2 regions of the Streptomyces sp. NPDC037389 genome follow, and region 2 is predicted to be linked to the other one. Evidence: riboswitches for the same ligand, from Rfam matches in the RefSeq annotation. Region 2 holds a riboswitch; the other holds the start of a gene.
The links. A riboswitch is a leader RNA that binds a small molecule or an ion and turns the genes downstream of it on or off. The one in region 2 is predicted to bind glycine.

Region 1: linked by a shared signal. The riboswitch ahead of gcvP (aminomethyl-transferring glycine dehydrogenase) and the one ahead of gcvT (glycine cleavage system aminomethyltransferase GcvT) in region 2 are both predicted to bind glycine.

What each region holds. Positions count from the first base shown of each region.
Region 1 is NZ_JBEZUS010000028.1:9,774-16,523, forward strand. Features, by position in the region: gene AB0E98_RS32965 (DNA polymerase IV) at 1-757, shown strand, start outside; gene AB0E98_RS32970 (PRC-barrel domain-containing protein) at 673-1,050, opposite strand; glycine riboswitch at 1,171-1,278, shown strand; gene gcvP (aminomethyl-transferring glycine dehydrogenase) at 1,469-4,354, shown strand; gene AB0E98_RS32980 (DUF5999 family protein) at 4,445-4,651, opposite strand; gene AB0E98_RS32985 (hypothetical protein) at 4,987-5,574, opposite strand; gene AB0E98_RS32990 (glutamate--cysteine ligase) at 6,058-6,750, shown strand, end outside.
Region 2 is NZ_JBEZUS010000003.1:243,335-250,084, forward strand. Features, by position in the region: gene AB0E98_RS07890 (enhanced serine sensitivity protein SseB C-terminal domain-containing protein) at 1-586, opposite strand, end outside; gene AB0E98_RS07895 (enhanced serine sensitivity protein SseB) at 659-1,393, opposite strand; gene AB0E98_RS07900 (AAA family ATPase) at 1,716-2,321, opposite strand; glycine riboswitch at 2,499-2,596, shown strand; gene gcvT (glycine cleavage system aminomethyltransferase GcvT) at 2,765-3,880, shown strand; gene gcvH (glycine cleavage system protein GcvH) at 3,959-4,339, shown strand; gene glyA (serine hydroxymethyltransferase) at 4,373-5,635, shown strand; gene AB0E98_RS07920 (L-serine ammonia-lyase) at 5,869-6,750, shown strand, end outside.

The DNA of each region.
Region 1 (6,750 bases), on a different contig from region 2:
CGACGACCGTCCCGTGGTGGCCGAGCGGGACGCCAAGTCCGTGTCCGTGGAGGACACCTTCGCCGAGGACCTCACCGACCGGACCCGGGTGCAGCTGGAGCTCGCCCGCCTCGCCGACCGCTGCGTGGCCCGGCTGCGCGGCGCCGGGCGCTCGGGGCGGACGGTCGTCATCAAGGTGCGGCGGTACGACTTCTCGACCCTGACCCGCTCGGAGACCCTGCGCGGCCCGACCGACGACCCCGCCGTGGTGCGCGAGGCGGCCGCCCGGCTGCTGGAGCACGTGGACACCACGGCCGGGGTGCGGCTGCTGGGCGTGGGCGTCTCCGGGCTCGCCGACTACACCCAGGAGGACCTCTTCGCCCAGGCCGCCGCGGGGGCCGCCGAGGCCGCGGCGACGGCCCAGGCGGCCGCGACGGACGGGTCCGCACCCCACGAGCCCGAGACGCCCCAGGAGCCGCAGAAGGCCCCCGAGGGGCCGCCACGGTGGCTTCCGGGGCTGGACGTCCGGCACGACGAGCACGGGGCGGGCTGGGTACAGGGCAGCGGCGTGGGGCGCGTCACCGTCCGCTTCGAGGAGCCCTGGTCGGCGCCCGGGCGGGTGCGGACCTTCCGCGTCGACGACCCGGAGCTCCACCCCGCCGAACCACTGCCGCTGGTGCGTACGGAGGACGATCAGCCGCCCGCGCCCGCCGGGCCCCCGGACGGTGCCTCCCCGGCGGCCGTGCCGTCGGGCGCCGAGGGCAGCTCCAGCCCGTAGTGCCGGTAGAGCCGCAGCTCCTGCGCGGGGGAGAGGTGCCGGCCCACCCCGAAACCGGGGGCCTCCCTGATCAGCGCGCGCTCGTAGGGGATGCGCAGCCCGTCCTCCTCGACCCGGCTCGGCTCCAGCGGTACGAAGGCGTCCCGGCCGAAGAGGCCGGTGCGCACGGCCGCCCACTCCGGCTCCCCGGTGGCGTCGTCCAGGTACACCTCGTCCACGGTGCCGATCTTCACGCCGTCCCGGTCGAAGGCCTTGCGCCCGATGAGGCTCCGGGGGTCGATGTCGGTCTGCACGGTTCCTCCGCTGCTCCCCGCCCATGACGGTCCTCGTCACCACGAAAAACCACGAACGTGAAACCGGCCACTCGGGAGATCCACCCGGAAACCCTCGCTGGTAGGCTGGCAAATGGCCGCAGACCCCGTGCGGGAGAGCTCTTCTCGAAGCCCCCAGGGCGTTGGTGAAGGCGCCGAAGGAGCAAATCCTCCCCGGAATCTCTCAGGCACCCGTACCGCATGGACGAGGTCACTCTGGAAAGCAGGTCGGGCCCAGGTCAGGCAGTAACGCCGAAGCCCCTCCTCACCGACGGTGAAAGCCGGACCGTGCGTCGCGGCCCGGTGAAGCTCTCAGGTTGAGATGACAGAGGGGGAGGCCGTCCGGGTACCCGCGCCGTGGTACCCCTCGCAGGTCGCAATGACCAGGAGGCCTCCGCAGATGACCGTCCACCGCATCGCCCTCACCGACCTGGAGCGGGGCACGCCCTTCGAGGCGCGCCACATAGGTCCCGACGCCGCCGCCCAGGCCAAGATGCTCGCCCAGGTCGGTTTCGGCTCGCTCGACGAACTCACCGCCGCCGCCGTGCCGGACGCGATCAAGAACGTCGGGGCGCTCGGCCTGCCGGAGGCCCGTACCGAGGCCGAGGTCCTCGCCGAGCTCCGTTCCCTCGCCGACCGCAACACCGTGCTGGCCCCCATGATCGGCCTGGGCTACCACGGCACGTTCACGCCGCCGGTGATCCTCCGCAACGTCATGGAGAACCCCGCCTGGTACACGGCCTACACGCCCTACCAGCCGGAGATCTCCCAGGGCCGCCTGGAGGCCCTGCTCAACTTCCAGACGGTCGTCGCGGACCTGACCGGGCTGCCCACCTCCGGCGCCTCCCTCCTCGACGAGGGCACCGCCGCCGCCGAGGCCATGGCGCTGGCCCGCCGCGTCGGCAAGGTCAAGGACGGCGTCTTCCTCATCGACGCCGACACCCTCCCGCAGACCGTCGCCGTCATCGAGACGCGCGCCGAGCCCACCGGCGTCGAGGTCGTCGTCGCCGACCTGTCCGCGGGCATCCCCGAGGAGATCGCCGAGCGCGGCGTCTTCGGCGTCCTGCTCCAGTACCCCGGAGCCTCCGGCGCCGTCCGCGACCTTCGACCTCTGATCGAGCGGGCCCACGAGCTCGGCGCGGTCGTCACCGTCGCCGCCGACCTCCTCGCCCTCACCCTGCTCACCCCGCCCGGCGAGCTCGGTGCGGACATCGCGGTGGGCACCAGCCAGCGCTTCGGCGTCCCCATGGGCTTCGGCGGCCCGCACGCCGGATTCATGGCCGTCCGCGAGAAGTTCGCCCGCAGCCTCCCCGGCCGCCTCGTCGGCGTCTCCGTCGACGCCGACGGCGACAAGGCCTACCGCCTGGCCCTCCAGACCCGCGAGCAGCACATCCGCCGCGAGAAGGCCACCAGCAACATCTGCACCGCCCAGGTGCTGCTCGCCGTCATGGCCGGCATGTACGCCGTCTACCACGGCCCCGAGGGCCTCGCCGCGATCGCCCGGCGCACCCACCGCCTCGCCGCGATCCTCGCCGAGGGCCTGCGCGCCGGGGGCGCCGAGGTCGTGCACGGCGCCTACTTCGACACCGTCACCGTGCGCGTGCCCGGCCGGGCCGCCGAGGTCGTCGAGGCCGCCCGCGAGCGCGGCGTCAACCTCCGCCTGACCGACGCCGACCACGTCGGCGTCTCCTGCGACGAGACCACCACCCGCGCCCACCTGGCCGCCGTCTGGGCCGCGTTCGGAGTGGAGGGCGACGTCGAGGCGCTCGACGCGACCGTCGCCGAGGCGCTTCCCGAGGGCCTGCTGCGCTCCGGCGACTACCTCGCCCACCCGGTCTTCCACCAGTACCGCTCCGAGACCGCGATGCTGCGCTACCTGCGCCGCCTCGCCGACCGCGACTACGCCCTGGACCGGGGCATGATCCCGCTCGGCTCGTGCACCATGAAGCTCAACGCCACCACCGAGATGGAGCCGGTCACCTGGCCGGAGTTCGGCCAGCTGCACCCCTTCGCGCCCATCGAGCAGGCCGAGGGCTACACCACCCTCATCACCGAGCTCGAGGACCGGCTCGCCGAGGTCACCGGCTACGACAAGGTCTCCCTCCAGCCCAACGCCGGCTCCCAGGGAGAGCTCGCGGGCCTGCTGGCCGTCCGCGCGTACCACCGCGCCAACGGCGACGAGCGCCGCACGGTCTGCCTCATCCCGTCCTCCGCGCACGGCACCAACGCCGCCAGCGCCGTGATGGCCGGCATGAAGGTCGTCGTCGTCAAGACCGCCGACGACGGCGAGGTCGACGTCGAGGACCTGCGCGCCAAGATCGAGCAGTACCGCGACGAGCTCGCCGTGCTGATGATCACCTACCCCTCCACCCACGGCGTCTTCGAGGAGCACGTCGCCGACATCTGCGCGGCCGTGCACGACGCGGGCGGCCAGGTGTACGTCGACGGCGCCAACCTCAACGCCCTGGTGGGCCTGGCCAAGCCGGGCCGGTTCGGCGGCGACGTCTCGCACCTGAACCTCCACAAGACCTTCTGCATCCCGCACGGCGGCGGCGGCCCCGGCGTCGGCCCGGTCGCCGTCCGCGCCCACCTCGCCCCGTACCTGCCCAACCACCCGCTCCAGCCCACCGCGGGCCCGGCCACGGGCGTCGGCCCGATCTCAGCCGCGCCCTGGGGCTCCGCGGGCATCCTGCCGATCTCCTGGTCGTACGTCCGGCTGATGGGCGGCGCGGGCCTCAAGCGCGCCACGCAGGTCGCGGTGCTCGGCGCCAACTACATCGCCAAGCGCCTCGAGCCGCACTACCCCGTGCTCTACACCGGCCCGAACGGCCTGGTCGCGCACGAGTGCATCGTGGACCTCCGGCCGCTGACCAAGGCCACCGGCGTGAGCGTCGACGACGTCGCCAAGCGCCTGATCGACTACGGCTTCCACGCGCCGACCATGTCGTTCCCGGTCGCCGGCACGCTGATGATCGAGCCGACGGAGAGCGAGGACCTCGCCGAGCTGGACCGGTTCTGCGAGGCGATGATCGCCATCCGCGCCGAGATCGAGAAGGTCGGCTCGGGGGAATGGCCCGCCGAGGACAACCCGCTGCGCAACGCCCCGCACACCGCCGCCTCGGTGACGGGCGCGTGGGAGCACCCCTACACCCGCGAGGAGGCCGCCTTCCCGTCCGGGGCGTCGAAGGCCGACAAGTACTGGCCGCCGGTGCGCCGCGTGGACGGCGCCTACGGTGACCGGAACCTGGTCTGCTCCTGCCCGCCGCTGGAGGAGTACGAGGGCTGACCCGTCCGCACACGGGTCGGGGCCGGTCCGGCGCTGCGGCGCCGGGCCGGCCCCTTCATGTCGCCCTGCGGGTCATCGGCCGCCGCACCGTCAGGCGGCCCTCACCACCTGGTCGGTGCCCAGCGCCCGGTGCGGGGCGATGATCTGTCCGTCCGGCAGCAGCTCACCGGTGTCCTCGAAGCAGAGGACGCCATTGCACAGAAGACTCCATCCCTGTTCCGGGAAGGCGGCCACGAGGTGGGCGGCCTCCCGGTCGGCGGAGTCGGCTGACGGGCACGTGGGCTGGTGCGGGCACATGGAAGTGATCTTTCGCTCTGATGTGGTGGCTGTCCTGCGGCTCGGCGTGTCGCTCATGCCGCCCCCCGTTGTCATCGTCGGTCGGTCCCAGTCTTGCCCTACGGGCCTCGTTCCGCAGGGATTTCCCGGTGACGCTCCTCACAGGGTGATGACGCGTCACCCGGGCGGGCGGTTGCTCCCAACTCGACGGTCCCTTCGGGGGGTTCGGGATGGTCGCATCGGACTAGCCCGAAAGGGTGAGTGGTGGGGGCAGCGGTGCGCCCCGCGACTCTCCTGGTGCGGGGAGTCGCGGGGCGCGGTGGCTCCGGAGCCGGCGGGCCGGCCCGGGCGTCCGGTCAGGCGGTCGCCCGCAGCCGGTGCGGGGGCGCCAGCCGGGGCGTCAGCGCGGGCAGCAGATCGGCGGCCCGGTGCGGGCGGTGGGCCGCGATGCCGGGCGGTGCCGGGGCGAGGGGGACGAGCAGGTCGCCCGGGGCGAACAGCTCGGAGGCGGCGTCGGCCGTGATGTCCGCGTGCAGCCAGAGGGTGAGCATGTAGAGCTCGGGCACCGACAGCAGCCGTGGCTGGTACGGGGTGGTCAGGGCCTCGGCCTGGCGCAGGGCCAGCTCGGTGGAGGCCACGTACGGGCCCTCGCAGAAGTGGGAGAACGCCCAGCCGTCGGCCGTGACCACGGCCTCGCCGGCCGCCACGGCCCGTTCCCCCTCCTTGATCTGGAACCGCCAGCCGGTCAGCCGGGTGCGCGGCGCCCCGCCGAGCGTCCCCGCCCGCTCCAGGAGGTGGACGGGCAGCGGGAGTTCGGGGCTGAGCGGGGTCCGGGCGGACCGCAGCGACGGGGTGCGGGCCTCACGGACGGCGGTGGGGGAACCGAGGGCCGTGAGAACCGTGCGGAGGGCAGGCGCGGGGGCAGGGGGGACATGCAGCGGCATGGTGGGTCGCCTCTCGCTTAAGGAAAGACACGGGGGTGCGGGGCGGGTGCGGACGACGCTGTCGGCGTGCGGGGTCAGAGGGGGGCCGGGACCGACTCCGGGGCGCCTACTCTCTGCCTCATTCCGGAGTTTATACGACACATGTTCACATGATGTTTCGGCTAGCTGTCGCAGGTATTTCAGGCAAGGACAATTCAGGTCCTGATTCCAGGGGGATTTCGGTGTTTTTGTGAAGGCCGCGCGCCCATGACCTCGGCTTCGTCACCGTATACGGTGGGCCGGATCCGATCGGTGTTTATCACCAGCGCATTGCGCCCCACCCGGCGGCTTGTGTCATGCCGACGGAATGTGCCGGAGTACACCGGTGAGAGCCTATCGTTTCCCCGTGCGCCGCGGGGCGTTATGGATCGTCCCGCCTGGGCATCATCGACCGTGACAAGAAGGCCGGTGCGGCGGGCGGCCCGTCCGGGAGGGAGGCTTCGCATGGGGGAGAAGGTCGCGGCCCTGGGGTTCGACCTCGCCGACCGGCAGCGCCACCGGGAGAAGCTCCGGCGGTGTCTGGACGGGCTGGCGAGGCTGCTGGAGGAGAAGCGGTTCGACCGTCCCCGCAATCTGATGGGGCTGGAGATCGAGCTGAATCTAGCGGGCCCCGACGGTATGCCGAGCATGGTGAATGCCGAGGTGCTGAAGCGTATCGCCAGCCGGGATTTCCAGACCGAACTCGGGCGTTTCAACCTGGAAGTGAACATCGTCCCGCACCGGCTCTCCGGAAGGGTTCTCGACCAGCTCGCCGAGGAACTGCGCACGGGTCTGTCCTACGCGGACCGCAGGGCCATGGAAGTGGGTTCCGGGATCGTCATGATCGGGATACTGCCCACGCTCACCGACCGGGACCTGGTCCATGCGAACCTCTCCGCCGCCGACCGGTACTTCCTGCTCAACGACCAGGTCGTGGCCGCCCGGGGCGAGGAGTTCACCATCGACATCGCGGGTGTGGAGCGGCTGACCTGCACCGCGCGTTCCATCGCCCCGGAGGCCGCCTGCACCTCGGTCCAGCTCCATCTCCAGGTCACCCCGGGCCGGTTCGCCGCCGTGTGGAACGCCGCCCAGGCCGTCGCGGCCGTACAGATCGCCGTCGGCGCCAACTCGCCCTTCCTCTTCGGCCGGGAGCTGTGG
Region 2 (6,750 bases):
TCAGCCGCACGGCCTCCACGGCGGCGGGCGAGGTGTCGTACAGATCGAGGCCGATGGCCAGGTACGGCGTGCCCAGGGCGGGCCGTACCCAGGCCCGGCGCAGCGCGCGGACCACGGGGGTGCGGTGGGCGTTCTGCCCGAGCAGGGCGTAGAACTGCGGGATGTCCAGCGCCGGTTCGCTCAGCTGGAGCGGGCCGGCCGGCAGCCGGTCCAGGCCGGCGACGATCCGGCGGAGGTCGAGCCAGGGGATGCCGACGCCGCCGCCGGGGGCGTGGGGGTTGAGCCACAGGCCCCAGCGGTCGGGGTAGAGGGAGGCGGCCACGGCCCGGCCGGCGACGACCTCGTGGGCGCGGTTCCAGCCGCTGGCGGCGAGCTCCTGGGCGGAGGTCACACAGGGGGCGTAGCCGAGGCCGTCGACCTCCATGTTCCCGTACTGGGCGTCGGGCGAACCGGCCTGACCGTGCCACAGCAGCATCCACACCCGGCCCTCGGCGAGGGACCGCAGCAGCTGCTCGTACGTGTCGTACCGGCCGGGCGCCACCTGGCGCAGCACCTGCTCCACGCCGCTCTCCGCGCCCGCGCTCACCTGGGTCCGCCTCTTCTCTTGGCCGTCTGCTGCTACCAGCTTACGAGCCCGCGGGAGCGGGCATGAGAGCTGTCACAGGTCACGGTCGTAGAACGGTCGTATCCGGGTCCGTATCCAGTCGCCCACGGGGTCTTCCTGGGCGACGTCCAGGAAGACGAGCTGTACGGGCCAGGGCACGGGCGCCCGGCCCAGCGCGCGGCCCAGGGCGTCCAGGGCGGCGGAGCGGCTGCCCGGGTCGGGGAGCCCCAGCTCGACGCCGACGAACAGCGCGGGACCGGCGCCCTCGACGGCGGCCATGGCACGGCGGGCGGTACGGACGGCCCCGGTGCCCGCGAACTCCAGCCCGGCGGCGGCCAGGAACGCGGTCGGCTCCTCCTGCCAGTCCGGCTCGTACAGCCGTACGCGACCGCCGGTGGCGTCGCCGTCCAGGGCCGTGCGCCCGGCCCGGCACAGCCCGGCGACGGCGGGCGGCGGCAGGGGCACGGTGACGGTGCCCTCGGGGTTGACGACGATGCCGACCTGCGGGGGCAGGCCGCGGGCGAACTCGACGACGGGGGCGACGGCGAAGGACATCCCCGCGCCGGCGACGGCCGTGAACTGCTCCTGGGAGCTGAACACGGGGACGTAGGCGGCGCCGCCCAGCTCCAGGGCGGGCAGGTCGAGGTCGGGGCTGTCGGGCCCCCCGCCCTTGGGCAGCGGAACCCACACGCTGCTCCGGCCGAGCGCCTCGACGATGCGCGCACCGGCGTCCGGCACGCCGACGGAAGCGGCGAGCACCGCTTCGAGCTCATTGGCCGGCCAGGTCATCGTCTTCCACCCCGTTCGTCGGACGCATCCCGCACCTTAACGGCTGCGCCCGCGCTTCGAGGGGGTGGGGCGCCCCACGGGCGGGGTTGTCCGGCACCGCCGGACGCGTCAGCGGTGGCTGCTCGCCGCGGCGGCGGGAGGGGTGCCCCGGACCCGCCCCTTCCCGAAACCGGGGACTTGGCGGGCCCGGGGCGGAGCCCTCGGGCGTTCGGGGGGGCCGGGGGCTTGTCCCCGGGAAACGGGGAAAGGGCGGGGCTGGGGATCCGCTCCCGCCGCGACGGCGAGCGGACCCCACCGGGAGCCCGGCGGTGCCGGGCAGGCCTCAGCCGAAGTGGATGGACCGCAGCGCGTCCGCCGACTCGCGGTCGAGGAGGACCGCCGAGGTCGTGCCGGTCGGGTGGTCGCCCGCCGTGAGGGCGGTGACGAGGCGGGTCGTCGCGCGGCGGTGGCGGGCGAAGGAGCGGACGGAGACGCCGCGGCCGCGGGCGCGCTGGCCGGCGAGGGCGGTGGGCGGGTCGACCGCCAGGACCATCAGGTGCAGTCCCCCGCCCCGCCGTCGCGCGTCGCGCGCGAGCCAGCGGCGCACCCAGCTCCACTGCCCGCAGTCGTGCACGACGACGCTGCCGCCCGAGCGCAGCGCCCGCCGCAGCGCGGCGTAGTGCGCGACGCGGACGAAGGGCCGGTACACGGCGTACGGAAGCGGCAGCGACCGGCGCTCGAAGCGCTCGCGCACGTCCTGGGAGTCCACGCGGTGGACGGCGGCGGGCACGACGCGCCGCATCAGCGTGGACTTGCCGCCGCCGGGCAGTCCGGAGACGACGAGCAGGTCGCCCGCCGGATAGCGGAGCTCCGTGACCCCCGTCCCGCCCCCGCGCAGATCGCGCACGCCCACCGTCTCGCACGCCCCGCGCGTCTCCCCCGTACGCACGGCGATCGCCCCCTCTCGGCTGGTCGTACGACCGCCCCCTCCCCACGGACTCCCCACGCGATGTAAAGAAAAGGTAATCCAATTTGAGGGGCGGCGGGCGGTCCGTCGCACGCCCGTACGTGCAATGATGTGCGCGCCAAGCTCGACTCAACTGCAAGTAATCGCATATTGGCCGCTCGAATCCGCGCGGGAGAGTCCCGGGTGCCATGTGCCCCGGGCGCCGAAGGAGCAAGTTCCTCCCTTGAATCTCTCAGGCCCCGTACCGCGCGGGTGAGGCAGATCTGAAAAGCGGACCGCGGCCGCGCGGTCCCACCCAAGGTGCAAGCCGGGTTGCCTTTGACGACAGGCGAGGGCTCCCGGTGAACCTCTCAGGTTCCGATGACAGATGGGGAGGCCGCCTATTCAGGCATTCCTCCGCGACCCACCTGCCCGGGAGCCCGATCATGACCGAAGCCCCCCGCCGTACCGCCCTGGACGCGCTGCACCGCGCGCTCGGCGCGACCATGACCGACTTCGCCGGCTGGGACATGCCCCTGCGCTACGGCAGCGAGCGCGACGAGCACATCGCCGTGCGCACCCGCGCGGGCCTCTTCGACCTGTCGCACATGGGCGAGATCACCCTCACGGGCGCCCAGGCCGGACAGGCCCTGGACCACGCCCTGGTGGGCAACATCTCCGCGCTGGCCGTCGGCCGGGCCCGTTACACGATGATCTGCCGCGAGGACGGCGGCATCCTCGACGACCTGATCGTCTACCGTCTCGGCGACGAGGAGTACATGGTCGTCGCCAACGCCTCCAACGCCCAGGTGGTCCTCGACGCGATCACCGAGCGCGCGGCGGGCTTCGAGACGACCGTCCGGGACGACCGCGAGAACTACGCGCTGATCGCGGTCCAGGGCCCCGCCTCCCCCGCCATCCTGAAGTCCGTCACCGACGCCGACCTGGACGGCCTGAAGTACTACGCGGGCCTGCCGGGCACCGTCGCGGGCGTCCCCGCGCTGATCGCCCGTACCGGCTACACCGGCGAGGACGGCTTCGAGCTGTTCGTCGCCCCCGCCGACGCCGAGAAGCTGTGGCAGGCCCTGACCGAGGCGGGCGCGGACGCCGGGCTGGTGCCGTGCGGGCTCTCCTGCCGGGACACGCTGCGCCTGGAGGCGGGCATGCCGCTCTACGGGCACGAGCTGACCACGGACACCACGCCGTTCGACGCCGGGCTGGGCCGGGTCGTGAAGTTCGACAAGGCCGGCGACTTCGTGGGCCGCGAGGCGCTGACGGCCGCCGCCGAGCACGCCGAGACGGCTCCGCCGCGCAAGCTCGTCGGCCTGATCGCGACCGGCCGCCGGGTGCCGCGGGCCGGCTACGCCGTCACCGTCGGCGGCGCGGTCGTCGGCGAGGTGACCTCCGGCGCCCCCTCCCCCACCCTCGGCAAGCCGATCGCGATCGCCTACGTCGACGCGGCGCACGCCACGCCGGGTACGGAAGGGGTATGTGTGGACATTCGCGGCAGCCAGGAGCCGTACGAGGTCGTCGCACTCCCCTTCTACAAGCGGGAACGCTGAACCCTCACTGAGCCCCCCTCATCTCACCTGTCAAGACCCCTTGCACAAGCACCCACGCGCGTACAGGAGAATCTAGCCATGAGCAACCCCCAGCAGCTGCGTTACTCCAAGGAGCACGAGTGGCTGTCGGCCGCCGACGCCGACGGTGTGGCGACGGTCGGAATCACCGAGTTCGCGGCCAACGCGCTCGGCGATGTCGTCTTCGCCCAGCTCCCGGCCGTCGGCGACATCATCACCGCGGGCGAGTCCTGTGGTGAGCTGGAGTCGACCAAGTCGGTCAGCGACCTCTTCGCCCCCGTCACGGGCGAGATCGTCGCGGCCAACCAGGATGTCGTGGACGACCCGGCGCTGGTGAACTCCGCCCCCTTCGAGGGCGGCTGGCTGTTCAAGGTGAAGATCACGGACGAGCCGGCCGACCTGATGTCGGCCGACGAGTACACGGCCTTCGCCGCAGGCTGACCCCGCCCGCTCCCTCCCGCGCAGGAAGAACTCATGTCGCTTCTCAACAGCTCCCTCCATGAGCTCGACCCGGACGTCGCCGCCGCCGTCGACGCCGAACTCCACCGCCAGCAGTCCACCCTCGAGATGATCGCCTCGGAGAACTTCGCTCCGGTCGCGGTCATGGAGGCCCAGGGCTCGGTCCTGACCAACAAGTACGCCGAGGGCTACCCGGGCCGCCGCTACTACGGCGGCTGCGAGCACGTCGACGTCGTCGAGCAGATCGCCATCGACCGCGTCAAGGCGCTCTTCGGCGCCGAGCACGCCAACGTGCAGCCGCACTCCGGCGCGCAGGCCAACGCCGCGGCGATGTTCGCCCTGCTCAACCCGGGCGACACCATCCTGGGCCTGAACCTCGCCCACGGTGGTCACCTGACCCACGGGATGAAGATCAACTTCTCCGGGAAGCTCTACAACGTGGTCGCCTACCACGTCGACGAGCAGACCAACCTGGTGGACATGGAGGAGGTCGAGCGCCTCGCCAAGGAGCACCGCCCCAAGCTGATCGTCGCCGGCTGGTCCGCCTACCCGCGCCAGCTGGACTTCGCCGCCTTCCGCCGGATCGCGGACGAGGTCGGCGCGTACCTGATGGTCGACATGGCCCACTTCGCGGGCCTGGTCGCCGCCGGGCTCCACCCCTCCCCGGTGCCGCACGCCCACGTGGTCACCACCACCACCCACAAGACCCTGGGCGGTCCGCGCGGTGGTGTGATCCTCTCCACGGCCGAGCTCGCCAAGAAGATCAACTCCGCGGTCTTCCCCGGTCAGCAGGGCGGCCCGCTGGAGCACGTGATCGCGGCCAAGGCCGTCTCCTTCAAGGTCGCGGCCACGGAGGAGTTCAAGGAGCGCCAGCAGCGCACCCTTGAGGGCGCCAAGATCCTCGCCGAGCGCCTGATGCGGGACGACGTCAAGGAGGTGGGCGTCTCCGTCCTCTCCGGCGGCACGGACGTCCACCTGGTCCTGGTGGACCTGCGCAACAGCGAGCTGGACGGCCAGCAGGCCGAGGACCGCCTCCACGAGGCCGGCATCACGGTCAACCGCAACGCCATCCCGAACGACCCGCGCCCCCCGATGATCACCTCGGGCCTGCGGATCGGCACCCCGGCCCTGGCCACCCGCGGCTTCACGGCCGAGGACTTCCGCGAGGTCGCGGACATCATCGCCGAGGCCCTCAAGCCGGGCTTCGACGCGGCGGCCCTGCGCGGCCGCGTCACGGCGCTCGCGGACAAGCACCCGCTGTACCCCGGGCTGAAGTAGCACCGAAGCGCGGGATTAACCGGCCGGTACGGGGCACCGGGCACGCTCGAGGAGCGGGCCGGTGCCCCGTACCGCGACGGGCCCGGCGCCCCCGTACGAGCCCGGCGTGACCCGCGCCACCGCGGGAAGCCCCCGGCATCCCGCACACTGATAGGTGAATGCGGTATTCCGCTTCCTGTCGCACCACCCTGTTCCACCCCGTACCACCCCCGACTCATAGAGGAGCTGCCACCGTGGCCATCTCCGTATTCGATCTCTTCTCGATCGGCATAGGCCCGTCCAGCTCCCACACGGTCGGCCCGATGCGCGCCGCCCGGATGTTCGTGGGGCGCCTGAAGAAGGACGGTCTGCTCGCCCAGACCACCTCGGTACGGGCGGAGCTCTACGGCTCCCTCGGCGCCACCGGCCACGGCCATGGCACCCCCAAGGCCGTCCTGCTCGGCCTGGAGGGCCACTCCCCCCGCAGCGTCGACGTCGAGATCGCCGACGACGAGGTGGAGCGCATCCGCACCACCAAGCGGCTCAAGCTCCTCGGCGCCGAGATCGGCTCGGCCCACGAGATCGACTTCGACGAGTCGAGCCAGCTGATCCTCCACCGCCGCCGCGCCCTGCCGTACCACGCCAACGGCATGACCCTCTTCGCCTACGACGAGGCCGGCGCCCCGCTGCTGGAGAAGACCTACTACTCGGTCGGCGGCGGCTTCGTCGTCGACGAGGACGCCGTCGGCGCGGACCGGATCGTCCTCGACGACACCGTCCTGAAGTACCCCTTCCGCACCGGTGACGAGCTGCTGCGGATGTCCCGCGAGTCCGGCCTGTCGATCTCCGCGATGATGATGGAGAACGAGAAGGCCTGGCGCACGGAGGAGGAGATCCGCGAGGGCCTCCTGGAGATCTGGCGCGTGATGCAGGCGTGCGTGACGCGCGGCATGTCCCGCGAGGGCATCCTCCCCGGCGGCCTCAAGGTCCGCCGCCGCGCCGCCAGCACCGCCCGCCAGCTGCGCGCCGAGGGCGACGCCCAGGCCCGCGCCATGGAGTGGATCACGGTCTACGCCATGGCCGTCAACGAGGAGAACGCGGCCGGCGGCCGGGTCGTCACCGCCCCGACCAACGGC